Regions from separate parts of the Salipiger sp. PrR003 genome, predicted to be linked through region 3. Evidence: riboswitches for the same ligand, from Rfam matches in the RefSeq annotation. Region 3 holds a riboswitch; each other region holds the start of a gene.
What was found. Region 3 has a riboswitch for cobalamin ahead of G0D83_RS06125 (ABC transporter substrate-binding protein). Riboswitches for the same ligand answer to the same signal wherever they lie in the genome.

Region 1: linked by a shared signal. The riboswitch ahead of G0D83_RS04400 (DUF1636 domain-containing protein) and the one ahead of G0D83_RS06125 (ABC transporter substrate-binding protein) in region 3 are both predicted to bind cobalamin.
Region 2: linked by a shared signal. The riboswitch ahead of G0D83_RS03010 (TonB-dependent siderophore receptor) and the one ahead of G0D83_RS06125 (ABC transporter substrate-binding protein) in region 3 are both predicted to bind cobalamin.
Region 4: linked by a shared signal. The riboswitch ahead of G0D83_RS04460 (energy-coupling factor ABC transporter permease) and the one ahead of G0D83_RS06125 (ABC transporter substrate-binding protein) in region 3 are both predicted to bind cobalamin.

The regions. Positions count from the first base shown of each region.
Region 1 is NZ_JAAGOV010000026.1:140,063-143,263, reverse strand. It holds gene cobW (cobalamin biosynthesis protein CobW) at 11-1,069, opposite strand; gene G0D83_RS04400 (DUF1636 domain-containing protein) at 1,072-1,485, opposite strand; cobalamin riboswitch at 1,575-1,789, opposite strand; gene cobO (cob(I)yrinic acid a,c-diamide adenosyltransferase) at 1,828-2,439, shown strand; gene cobD (threonine-phosphate decarboxylase CobD) at 2,444-3,201, opposite strand, start outside.
Region 2 is NZ_JAAGOV010000025.1:21,251-24,451, forward strand. It holds gene G0D83_RS03005 (FtsX-like permease family protein) at 1-1,273, shown strand, start outside; cobalamin riboswitch at 1,333-1,538, shown strand; gene G0D83_RS03010 (TonB-dependent siderophore receptor) at 1,650-3,201, shown strand, end outside.
Region 3 is NZ_JAAGOV010000029.1:31,330-34,530, reverse strand. It holds gene G0D83_RS06130 (iron ABC transporter permease) at 1-802, opposite strand, end outside; gene G0D83_RS06125 (ABC transporter substrate-binding protein) at 832-1,872, opposite strand; cobalamin riboswitch at 1,943-2,127, opposite strand; gene G0D83_RS06120 (ABC transporter ATP-binding protein) at 2,107-3,201, opposite strand, start outside.
Region 4 is NZ_JAAGOV010000026.1:152,596-155,796, reverse strand. It holds gene cobF (precorrin-6A synthase (deacetylating)) at 1-483, opposite strand, end outside; gene G0D83_RS04460 (energy-coupling factor ABC transporter permease) at 537-1,211, opposite strand; cobalamin riboswitch at 1,265-1,444, opposite strand; gene G0D83_RS04455 (cobyrinate a,c-diamide synthase) at 1,440-2,813, opposite strand; gene cobM (precorrin-4 C(11)-methyltransferase) at 2,806-3,201, opposite strand, start outside.

The DNA.
Region 1 (3,201 bases), on a different contig from region 3:
GCGGCGCGGCCTAGAGGGCCGGATCGAGCACTGCGCGGCTCAGGGCGGCGCGGATCTCGTCTTCGCGGATGTCATCATGCTCGGCGATCACCACCAGCCGCCCGGCGCGGGCCTCGCCCGGCTGCCACATACGGTCGAACTGGTGCCGCACCCGCGCGCCCACGGCCTGCACAAGCAGGCGCATCGGCTTGCCCGAGACCGCCGCATAGCCCTTCACCCGCAGGATGTTGTGGCTGCGGGCGAGCCCCTCGATGGCGTGGACCAGCTGCGCGGGATCGGCGAGCTCGGGAAGGTCGACGGTGATCGACTCGAACTCCTCGTGGTCGTGGTCGTGCGGGGTGTCATGGTGGCTGGGCCGGGCGTCGAGATCGTCCTCGGCGGCGGCACCGAGCCCGAGGATGATCCGCGGGTCGACCACGCCTTCTGCCACTTCGACCACCGGCATCGGGCGCGGCGCCTCGGCGGCGATGACCTCGCGGGCACGGGCCACGGCCTCGGCGCCGGCAAGATCGGGCTTGGTCAGCAGCACGATGTCGGCGCAGGCGATCTGGTCCTCGAAGACCTCCGACAGCGGCGTCTCGTGATCGAGGCTCTCGTCGGCGGCGCGCTGTGCGTCCACCGCCGCCACGTTGGGGGCGAAGCGGCCCGCTGCGACCGCCTCGGCGTCGGCGAGCGCGATGACGCCGTCGACGGTGATGCGGGCGCGGATCTGCGGCCAGTCGAAGGCCTGCAGCAGCGGCTTCGGCAGCGCGAGGCCCGAGGTCTCGATGAGGATGTGGTCGGGGCGCGGCTCGAGCGCCAGCAGCGCCTCGATGGTGGGGATGAAATCGTCGGCCACGGTGCAGCAGATGCAGCCGTTGGCCAGCTCGACCACGTTCTCGGCGGGGCAGTCCGGGATCGCGCAGCCGCGCAGGATCTCGCCATCGACGCCGACGTCGCCGAATTCGTTAACCACCACCGCGAGCCGCCGCCCGCCCGGGTTGCGCATCAGGTGGCTGACGAGGGTGGTCTTGCCCGAGCCGAGAAAGCCGGTGATCACGGTGACGGGGAGTTTCGTAAGATCGGCCATGTTCAGCGGTCCTGTTGCTTGGGCGCGGGGGTAAGCGGGGGGATGCGGGCGACGCAGTTGCGCTTGAAATGCTCGGGGCGCTGGCGCCAGGGGATCACCCCGTCGGGCGCCGCGTGGTATTGCGCGGCGCCGGCGAGCAGCATCTCGGGATGCGCGGACTCGTCGACGTTGGCGAAGACGTAGGTCCACTTCTCCGCCCCGCCGCGCAGCGCGACGGTGCAGCCGAAATCGCAGTTCTGCAGGCAGTCGGTGGCGGTGATCCGCACCCCTTCGGGCCGATCGAGCGCGGTGATCTGGTCAAAGAGCGCCTGACCGGGGCGCCGCGCGTCCTCTGGGGTCACCCCCGCCCGGCGGCAGGTCACGCAGACCAGCAGTTCGGTGTCACTCTCCTGACGCGTGTGCGCGCAGTCCATCATTCGTGTCGCCTCATCCATTGGGCGCACAGGGGTAACGGCGGAATGGATCCCGGGCATGGGAACACCCCGACACCGGCACACCCCGTCCGGTCTCAAAAGTCATGGCTGGCAGGTCTCCCGGCTCACGGAATTCAGGGCGTTTGGCCCAGCAGGCGCTCTGCCTTCCCAGCCCGATGGCCAGTGGCTTTCCGAGCGCCCTTTTCCGTTCACGGTCGCGGGGGCGGCTGTGCCTGACCGCGATCACTCGCGGCTGCACATTCCCTTTTCACCCGTTTACACGGGCACCAGCGTGGGGTCAGATCGCCCGGAAATCCGACCCCTGTCAAGACCGGAGAGAGCAGCATGAACGATGAGACCAACACCCGCCACGCGGAAAAGATGAAGAAAATCAAGGCTGCGCGGGACCGGATGATGGCCGGGAAAACCGCTGAAAAGGGCCTCATTCTCGTTCATACCGGCCCCGGCAAGGGCAAGTCGTCGTCGGGCTTCGGGATGATCCTGCGCTGCATCGCCCATGGCATGCCCTGCGCCGTGGTGCAGTTCATCAAGGGCAACTGGGTCACCGGCGAGGCGAAGATGATCCGCGAGAAATTTGCCGATGAGTGCCGCTTCTTCGTCTCGGGAGAGGGCTTCACCTGGGAGACGCAGGACCGCGCGCGCGACATCGCGGCGGCGCAGCGCGGCTGGCAGATCGCGCAGGAACAGATCCTCGATCCCGAGGTGCGCTTCGTGCTGCTCGACGAGATCAACATCGCGCTGCGCTACGGGTATCTCGATATCGACGAGGTGGTCGGCTTCCTGCTCGAACGGAAACCGGAGATGACCCACGTCTGCCTGACCGGGCGCAACGCCAAGCCCGAGCTGATCGAGGCGGCGGACCTGGTGACCGAGATGACGCTGGTCAAGCACCCGTTCCGCGACGGGATCAAGGCGCAGCAGGGCGTCGAATTCTGAGCGCTCAAAGCGTGGCGAAGGCCGCCTCGAGCTGTGCCCAGCGGTCCGAGGGCGGCAGGCCGAGGCGGATCCAGCGCTCGGAATAGGGGAAGATGCGGGTCCAGACATGGCTCTGGGCAAGGCGGTCCTGCGCCGCCAGCGCGTCCGGGGCGGCGTAGGTGCGGAAAAGCGGCGTGCTGCCGACCAAGGCCCAGCCGGTCCCCTGCGCCAGGGCGTCGAGCCGCGCGGCGTCGCTGGTGAGGCGCGCGGTGGTCTCCGCCTGCCACTGGCGGTCGGCAAGCGCCGCCGAGGCGATCTCGATCGCCGGGCCCGAGACCGGCCAGGGCCCGGCAAGCTCGGCCAGCCGGTCGCCGAGCGCGCCTTGCGCCAGCGCGAACCCCAGCCGCAGACCGGCCAGCCCGTAGAACTTGCCGAAGGAGCGCAGCACGATGACGTTCGGCAGGCCTCCGTCGAGGCGCGGCGCGATGGAGCGCCCGGGCTCGGGATCGGCAAAACTCTCGTCCACCACCAGCAGCCCGACCCGCGCTGCCAGCGCACAAAGCGTCTCGGGATCGCTGTGCCGCCCGTCGGGGTTGTTAGGGTTTACCACCACGGCGATATCGGCGCCGTGAAGGGCCGCGAGGCGGGTTGTCTCGGTCACCTGCCAACCGCCCGCGCGCAGCGCCGCCGCATGCTCGTTGTAGGTCGGCCCCAGCACCGCCGCCCGTCCGGGCGCGCGCAGTGATGGCACCAGCTGGATCGCCCCTTGCGCGCCATTGACCG
Region 2 (3,201 bases), on a different contig from region 3:
GCCGCTGCTGCGCGGCTTTCTCGGGCGCTTTCGCTGGAGCACGGGGCTCTTCGTGCTGCTCATCGGAATCTCGACCGGCATGGGCATCGGGCTGCTGGCGCAGGAGCGCGGGCTGCGCCGCGGCACAGCGCAGGCGGCGGACAAGTTCGACGTCATCGTCGCGGCGCCGGGCAGCGAGCTGACTGCCCTCTTCGCCTCGGTCTTCCTGCAGCCCTCGGACATGGGGCTGGTTTCGGGCACCGCCTACGCCGAGATCGCCGGTCACCCGCAGGTCTCCATCGCCGCGCCGCTGGCGTTCGGAGACAGCTACGGCAGCGCGCCGGTGGTCGGCACGACCGCGGACTTCCTGCGCCATCTTTCCGAGGACCGGATTGAGGGGCGGCTCTGGGAGGATCACGCCGAGGCGGTGATCGGCGCGCTGGTGCCGCTGGAGATCGGCGCAGGCTTCACCCCCGCGCATGGCACCGGCGACGCTGCCGATCCCGAGGCGCATGGCGGCAGCCACGAGGCGGTAGGGGCAGAGGACCATGATGGAGACACTCACCACGACGAGGCCCACGACCACGACCATGGCGCAGCCATCACCGTGGTCGGCCGCATGGCGCCCACCGGCACGCCCTGGGATCGGGCGATCCTGATCCCGGTCGAATACGTCTGGGAAATCCACGGGCTCGCCAACGGCCACGCGCCGGACAATGAGGCCCGGATCGGCCCGCCCTTCGATCCCGAGTATTTTCCCGGCACCCCCGCCGTGGTGGTGCGAGCGCAGGAGCTCTGGGCCAATTACGCGCTGCGTTCCGAGTTCACCCGGGACGGCGAAACCATGGCCTTCTTCCCCGGCGCGGTGCTTTCGCGGCTCTACCGAGTGATCGGCGACGTGCGCCAGGCGATGTCGGTGATGGCGCTGGTCACCCAGGGGCTGGTGGCGGCGAGCGTGCTCACCGGGCTCTTCATCCTCACCCGCCTCTTCCGCCGCCAGATCGCGCTGCTGCGCGCGCTCGGCGCGCCCCGGCGCTTCGTCTTCGCCACGGTCTGGGCCTTCTGCGCGGTGCTGCTGCTCGCGGGGGCGCTGCTCGGACTGGCGGTTGGCTGGGGCGCGGCGGGGCTGCTGTCGCGCGTGCTGAGCGCCCGCACCGACATCGCGATCTCGGCCCTGCCGGGCTGGACCGAGCTGCACCTGCTGGCCGGCTTCGTCTCGCTCGCCCTGCTGCTGTCCCTGCTGCCCGCCGCCGTGGTGCTGCGCCAGCCGGTCCTGGACGGGCTGCGGAGCTGAGCCCGCGCGCCTCAAGGTGTCCGACCGTTTCTGATCATTGCGCGACGCGCGGCGAGTCGCTATGCCGTCCCTGCTTCGGTTCCGGGCGGCTTGCTGCCCGGTGAATAGGGAATGCGGTGCGGGCGGCCTGCCCAACTCCGTGACTGCCCCCGCAACTGTAGGCGGAGAGCGACGCCGGACCTAAGTCACTGCCTTTCGGGGCGGGAAGACCCGGCCAAGCGATGACCCGCGAGTCAGGAGACCTGCCGAAGCCGATCACCCAGTCCCGGCGCGGGGAGCGCCGCGGGCGACGGACCTTCCGTAGAGGTGGCATCACGCTAACCGTCTGCGGCAGGGGACTCCCTTCCGGCGACAAGAAAAGAACGGAAAAGGGACCATGAAGCCAACGCAGCGCGCAGCGCTCTTCACAGCCACCGCCCTCACCACGCTCGGCCTCACGGGCACCGCCTTCGCGCAGGAGGCCACCGACCTCGGCACGCTGACCCTCAGCGCCAACCGCGGCGAAAGCACCGAGCTTGCGCGCAGCGGGGTGACGGTGGAGGTGGTCACCAAGGAAGACCTCGAGCAAAGCGGCGAGACGCTGCTCGCCGACCACCTCGCGCGGCTGCCCGGCGTCAGCGTATCGCGTAACGGCGGTATCGGCGGGCTCACCTACATGCGCATTCGCGGCCTCTCGAGCCGATATGTTGGCGTCTACATCGATGGTATCGACGTCACCGACACCTCGGCGCCTCAGATCCAATACGACTTCGGCACGCTGACCACCGGCGGCATCAGTCGCATCGAGGTGCTGAAGGGCTCGCAATCGGCGCTCTACGGCTCCGAGGCGATCGGCGGCGTGGTGAACATCACCACCAACCGCGCCACCGAGGAAGGGCTAAGCCAGAGCGTCGAAGCCGAATACGGCAGCTATGACACCCGCAAGCTGGGCTACAACCTCAGCTACCTTGGCACGCGCGGCAGTTTCGCCTCGTCGCTGAGTTACATCAAGACCGACGGCTATTCCGCCGCCGACGAAGACGACGGCAACGACGAGGCCGACGGTCACGAGGCCACCCGTCTTAGCTTCTCGGGCGACTACGCGCTGACCGACACGGTGACCCTGGGCGGCGCGGCCTTCTGGGAAAAAAGCAGCCACGATTACGACGAGTTCGGCCCGACGGACGGCGTCACGCACGACGAGAAGGTTGAGGGCGAGCAATACGGCGCGCGGGCTTTCGCGCGCGTGGAAACCGGCGGCGTCCGCCACGAATTCTCGGCGCAGGTCTTCGAGACCGACCGCACCGACACCTACGAGGGGTCGGATACTGACTATCTCGGCCAGCGCCGCGGTCTCGGCTACGAGGGCCAGACCGGACTCGGCGCCGCAACCCTCACCTTCGGCGCCGATTACATGCGCGAGGAGTTCGAGGTACTCAGCGCATGGGGTGACAGCGAAGGCGACTACGCGACCATCGGAATCTGGGCACAGGCCGACTGGCACCTGAGCGACAAGCTGGAACTGGTCACCGCCCTGCGCCACGACGACCACTCCGAATTCGGCGGCAAGACCACGGGCCGAATCTCGCTGGCCTACCTTCCGAACCCCGACCTCACGCTGCGTGCCAGCGTCGGCACGGGCTTCCGCGCGCCCTCTCCCTACGAGCTCTACTCAACCGGCTCGGGTAACCCGGTTCTCGAGCCCGAGACCTCGGTGAGCTACGAGCTCGGCGTCGAACAGCGCTTCGGCGCGGGCTACCTCGGCGCGACCCTCTTCCGCACCGAGATCACCGACCTCATTGACTACAACTACCCAAATTACGTGCAGATCGACGGCACCAGCTGGACGCAGGGCGTGGAACTGACCGGCGGGGTGAACCTGTCCGAGGCGCTGTCGCTTGCCGCCGCCTACACCTGGACCGACAGCAAGGACGCGCAGACCGGCGACC
Region 3 (3,201 bases):
TCACCAGCCCGACGAAGCCCACGGCCCCGACGATGCTGACAACGCAGGCGGTGAGAAGTGCGGTAAGTCCCAGAAGCTCGACGCGCACACGCGCGACATCGACCCCGAGCGAGGCGGCCGCATCCTCGCCGAAGGCGAAGGCATCGAGCGCCCGCGCCCGGTAGAGGCAGACAGACAGCCCCACGAGCAACACGGGCAGGGCCAGGCCGGCATCCGGCCAGCGCACACCGCCAAGGCTGCCAAGCAGCCAGAACATGATGCCACGGGTCTGCTCGGCGCTGGCCGAGGAGGTGACGATGAAGGATGTGGCGGCATTGAACAGCTGCGAGCCGGCGATGCCGGCAAGGATGACCCTCTCGGCACCGCGGCCCGCGCCGAAAGACAGCACCGCCACAAAGCCAAAGGCGAGGAGCGCCCCCGCCATGGCCCCGGCCGAAACCGTGACGGCCCCGGCACCGAGCGCGAGTACGATGACCAGCACCGCGCCGGTCGAGGCGCCGGCCGAAATCCCAAGCAGGTAGGGCTCGGCGAGCGGGTTGCGCAGCAGCGCCTGCAGCACCACGCCGCAGATCGCCAGAGAGGCTCCGGCGCACATGGCGACCACCGCCCGGCTCAGCCGGTAGTGCCAGACGATCCCCTCGCGGATCGGATCGACCGGAAGGTCGAGCCCGAAGAGTCGGTTGGCCAGCGTGGACAGGGCCTCGCGCGGGGTCACGCTGATCTCGCCGAAGAGAACCGCGCAGCAGGTCGCGAGGGTGAGGGCGACGCCACCGGCAAGCACGAAGGACCCCAGCCCCGTCAGAGGGCCGGAGCGGGTCCGGCGCGAAACGCTCACCGCGTAAGACCGATGTCTTTCAGGCCCGTCGAAAGGACCTCGACCCCGTCGACGGCCCGAAGCGTTGGGTTCATCGAATGCGCGGGCATCTCGATCAGATGTCCCGCACGCACCGCGCGCAGCTGGCTGGCAACCGGATCGCTTTCCAGGAACGCGCGTTTCGCGCCCACGTCGTCGCCGGGGAGGTTGCGCCGCTCCATGGTGCCCAGCACGATTACATCCGGATCGAGCTCTGAAATCGTCTCCCAGCCAACCAGCGGCCATTCCTCGTCCGAGGTGATCACGTTGCGCACCCCCACAACTTCGGAAATCCATGCCGGGGCTCCGAACCGCCCGGCCACATAGGCTTCGCCGGCGATCTCGGGCGACGAGAACCAGTAGAGCACCGAGACGTCCCTTGCCTGCAGCGCTGCCGCACCCGCCGTTGCCGCCTCGATCCGGGCGGCATTGGCAGCAACCAGGTCAGCCCCCCGCGCCGGCACGCCGAAGATCTGGGCCAGTTCGGTGATCTCCCGGTTCAGCAGATCGTCGCTCCAGGCCTGCGCGCGGGCGCCGTCGCCGCTGCCCGCAACGAAGTCGCTCTTGGCGCATTCCGCAGGCGAGACATAGGTGCTGATGCCGAAATCGTCGAACTGGGCGAAGGTGCCAACCCGGGCCTGATCCGGGGCGATGTCGTTGATCCACTGCGCCGCGACGAAATCGGGGCGGGCTTTCAGCACGGCCTCGAAACCGGGCGAGTTGTCGGCGATGCGCGGCACGGCTTGCCCCGCGTCGACCAGCGGCGCTGGTAGCGGCGCGAGCCAGATGGCGGTCCCGACGATATGCTCGGCGAGGCCGAGCGAGAGCAGGATCTCCGTCGTGCCTTGGCCGATCGAGACCACGCGCTCGGGCGGCTTGGCATAGGTCGTCACACGGTCGCAGTTGGGGATCTGCAACGGGTAGTCGGTCGATTCAGCAAATGTGGTTTCAGGAATGGGCAGCAAGGCGCAGCACAGCAGCGCAAGGCCGCGGAGGCGGCCCGAGGTTGCAAGAAACATCAATATCCTTTCCCGGACACCCCGTCCGGTCGGTTGCGCAGGTGACGCCCCCGCGGGATCGCGGGGCCGGAACGGCAGGTCTCCTGACTTGCGGCCATGGTCCCGAAACCGCCTTCCCGCGCCGTTTGGCGCAGTGGCTTCGCCCGGAGGGGCGGGTGGCTCGGAACGGACGCTTACAGTTGCGGGGGCAGTCCCGGAGTCCGCGGCCCAAGGCCGCGTCACCGGGTTCCCTTTTCATCCCGGATGGGAACCGTTCGCGGCGAACCTCGGGGCGGCGCCGTGCTTTGTCAAGTTGCCATGCTCGCATCGGCCCGGCGTATCGGGGTCGCCCTGCATCCCGGCCGGGCAGTGAAGCGAAAGCCCTCGGTCGGCGGTCTTTGCCACCAGCGCCGGATCGTGGCTGACCAGCATGATGGCGCAGCCGTCGCGCTCGGCGGTGTCCACAAGCAGGCTGATGACCTCTGCCTGGGTGATCGGATCAAGCCGCGAGGTCGGCTCATCGGCAAAGATGAAGGCCGGGCGCACCAGCAGCAGGCGCAGGATCGCCAGTCGCTGCAACTCCCCGCCCGAGACCTCGCCCGGCTTGCGACCCAGCAGCACTGGGGCAAGGCCGAGGCGCTCCATGTGGTGCTCGATCTGCCGCGGGTCCTGCCCATGCAGCCGCGCCACATCGCTCAGCGTGCGCTGAAGGCTCTGGTGCCGCGGAAAGGCCGCGACGGGATCCTGATACAGCTTCTGGTAGGCGCGCGCCCGAGATGCAGTGCGGGTGACGCGCCCGGCGGAGGGGCGGTGCAGCCCGAGCAGCACATCCCCCAGCGTCGATTTCCCACAGCCCGAGGGCCCAGTGATCCCGAAGATCTGCCCCGCGGCGATATCCAGCGACACATCACGGAAAAGCTCCCGGTCGCCGCGGGTCGCGGCGAGCCCCTCGGCCCGAACCACGCTGCTGCCCGCGGGCGCGGGCGCGCGCTTTTGCCATGTCTCGGGGTCCGCCGCGATCAGCCGGGCGGTGTAGTCGGATCTTGGCGCGGCAAGGACATCGGCGGTGGGGCCGGTCTCGACCACGCGGCCCTTGCGCAGCACGATGATCTGCCCACCGACCCGCCGCGCCAGCGCAAGATCGTGGGTGATGACGATCAGCCCGCCGCCGCTGCCGACCTCTGCCATCAGCAACTCGGCCACATCGTCGCGGCGCGCGGCATCAAGCCCCTTGGTCGGCTCATCGGCGATGACGATCCGCGCACCCCCGGCCCGCGCCGCGGCGATGGCCACACGCTGCGCCATGCCGCCGGAGAGTTCATGCGGCAGTTTTGCTCCGGCGCCCTGAAG
Region 4 (3,201 bases), on a different contig from region 3:
CCCGGTGGTGAGTTTCACCGCGCCGTTCACGCTGTTGAGCGGGATCGCATGGGCGGCGGTCAGCGCCTGGATCGCGGTGATGCCGGGGACCACCCGCAGCCTTGGGGGCGGCTGGAGGCGCCCGGCGATGCGCAGCGTGCTGTCGTAGAGAGCCGGATCCCCCCAGACCAGCAAGGCGACCGGCCCCTCCGGCGCGCCGTGCAGCGCCGCGATCCAGCGCCGGGCGATCTCGTCGTGCCAGGCGGCGACGCGCTCGGCATAGGGGAGCGTCGGATCGCGCACGGGGTAGGTGAAGGTGCGGATCTCGGCGTTTGTGCCCGCGGCCTCGAGGATCACCTGGCGCAGCGCCCGGAGGTCGTCTTTCGCCTCGCCCTTCAGCGGCAGCAGGATGACGGCCGCGTCGCGCAGCGCCTGTACCCCCTCGAGGGTCACATGGCCGGGGCTGCCGGTGCCGATGCCGACAAGCCAGAGGTCCTGGATCATGGAGCTTTCCTTGCGGTGGGTGCCCGGCCCCGTTCTGGGGACCGGGCGCCTGGTCAGGCGGTATAGAGCCTTGGCGCGAAGAGCCGGCCGAGCCCGGTGTCGCGCAGCGATTTCGCGGCGGCGAGCGCGGCGAGATCGGCCAGCGGCTCGATCAGCAGCACCAGCATGTAGGCGCCGCCGAAGGTCAGCACCGCGCCGAAGGTCTCGGCCGAGATACCCTGGCCGTAGAAGACCCAGAAGGTGACCCAGGCGACGACCCCGGCCTGGAACACACCCGAGAGCTTCAGCACGTCGGCATAGCGCAGGTCCACATAGGCCGTGTCCGCGGGCACCACACGACGGGCGAGCGCCGCGGTTGCGAAGAGCGGCACCAGAAGCGTGGTGACATTGACGAAGTACATCGGCAGGTCGCTGGGCGCGAAGAACAGCCCCTGAACAAGCAGACCCAGCGCCAGACCCATCGCGGCGGGTGCGGCGCCGAGCAGCAGGAAGAGCGTCGAGCCGAGGATGAAATGCACCTCAGAGACACCCACCGGGAAGTGCGGCAGCACCTCGAAGAAGACGAAGGTGCCCACGGCGGCCATCAGCGTGCGCGCGGCAAGCGAAACGAGGTTGCTGCGCGCCGCGTCCTCTGCGGCGAGCTTGGCGGTATAGCCGGCGGCGCCTGCCGCGGTGACGGCGGCAAAGGCCAGTTTGGCGCCGTCGACGACGCCGGGTTCGATATGCATGATATTTCCTTTACGTGTGGCTGCCCCACCGGCAGCGAAATTGCCCATGAGGGCGGGAAAGGGGGTCGCATGGCAGGTCTCCTGACTCGCAGATCGTCGCGCCTCGGCCCTTCCCGGCATGCCTGCCAGTGGATCTTCCTCGGCGCTCCTCGCTTACAGTTGCGGGGGCAGTCCGGGCCTCTCACCCGGTTCCCTTGCGTCCCGTGCGGGACACCATGCGGGGTCGGCTCAGCGCCGGGCTTTGGTCTGGATGCGCGCCTCCTCTTCGGCTTGTGCGCGGGGGGCAGACGGCTCCTCCGCCGAGATCAGGTGAAAGAAGGTTCCCGTGACCTGCCCGCGCCGCGAGCCGGTCTCGGCCACCGGGGCGCCATCGGCATCGGCGACCTCGGCCAGCGGCGGGTCGGGTTGCTGCAAGATGGTGGAGTAATGGAACTCATGGCCGCGCAGCGCCGCCCCGGCGTCGAAGCCCGGCATCGGCGCGCGCAGCACCGCGCGGCGATAGCCCAAGTGGAACTTGCGGGTCTCATAGCTGGTGACGAGGCCCAGCAGGCCCGCCATTTCGTGCCGCGTGCCGCCTTTGTCGATCAGCCCCGCGCCAAGGGCCATGTAGCCGCCGCACTCGCCGTGGACCGGGCGCGTCTCGGCATGGCGGCGCAACCCGGCGCGGAAGGTCTCGGCGGCGGCGAGCCGCCCGGCGTGCAGTTCGGGGTAGCCTCCGGGCAGCCAGACCAGATCGGCCCCGGCGGCGGGCGGCTCATCGGCGATCGGAGAGAACGGCAGGACCTCGGCCCCGGCGGCGCGCCAGCCTTCGAGAAGGTGCGGATAGGTGAAGGAAAAGGCCGCGTCCTGCGCCAGCGCGATGCGCTGCGCCGGGGGCCTGGGCAGGGCCGGCGTTGCGCCGGGCAACGGCCCGCCCGCAGCAGCGGTGCGGAGCGCGGCAAGGTCGACATGCTCGCGCAGGAAGGCGGCGTACCCGGCGATGGCGGCTTCGAGGTCCGGATGCTCCACGGCCTGGATGAGCCCGAGGTGCCGCTCCGGCAGGGTCAGGTCGCCGCGCCGGGGCAGCACGCCGAGCACCGGCAGCCCGGCGCGCTCCATGCCGAGCCGCGTGAGCCGCTCGTGGCGGGGCGAGGCGACGCGGTTGAGAATCACCCCGGCGAAGGGCAGATCGGGCATGTACTGCCGGAACCCCAGCGCCGTTGCGGCGGCGGATTGCGCCTGCCCGCCCACGTCGAGCACCAGCACAACCGGCCAGCCCATCGCCCGCGCCGTCTCGGCGCTGCTGCCAAAGCCCTGCTGGCCGCGCGTCGCGACCCCGTCGTAGAGCCCCATCGAGCCCTCGGCGAGGCAGATGTCCGCCCCCGCCGCCTGCGCCGCGATCGCCTGCCAGAGGTGTGGTCCCATGGCCCAGCCGTCGAGGTTGAAGCTTAGCCGCCCGCTGGCAGCGCGGTGGAAGGCCGGGTCGATGTAGTCGGGGCCGGACTTGAAGGGCTGAACCGCCAAGCCGTCCTCGGCCAGCGCCCGCAGCAGGCCCAGCATCACCGTGGTCTTGCCGGTGCCCGACGAGGGCGCCGAGACCAGAAGTCCGGGAACCTCAGCCATCGATCTGCGCCTCCTGCTCGGGGGTCCAGCCACTCCACGGGCTCTCGGCGCTTTGCGGGCGGTGGCGGCGGTCGTAGTCCACCGCATAGAGGCAGCTCTCTTCAAAGCCCTCGCCCGCCAGCGCCGGTCCGACAAGGATGAGCGCGGTGCGGGTGATGCCCGCGCCGAGCTTGTCCTCGATGTCCGACAGCGTGCCGCGCAGGATCACCTCGTCCGGCCAACTGGCGCGGTAGACCACGGCGACGGGGCAGTCCGCGCCATAGGCGGGGGAGAGATCGGCAACCACCCGCGCGATGTTCTGGATCGACAGGTGGATCGCGAGCGTCGCGCCGGTGGCGGCGAAATTGGCCAGCGTCTCGCCCTCGGGCATCGACGAGGCCCGGCCCGG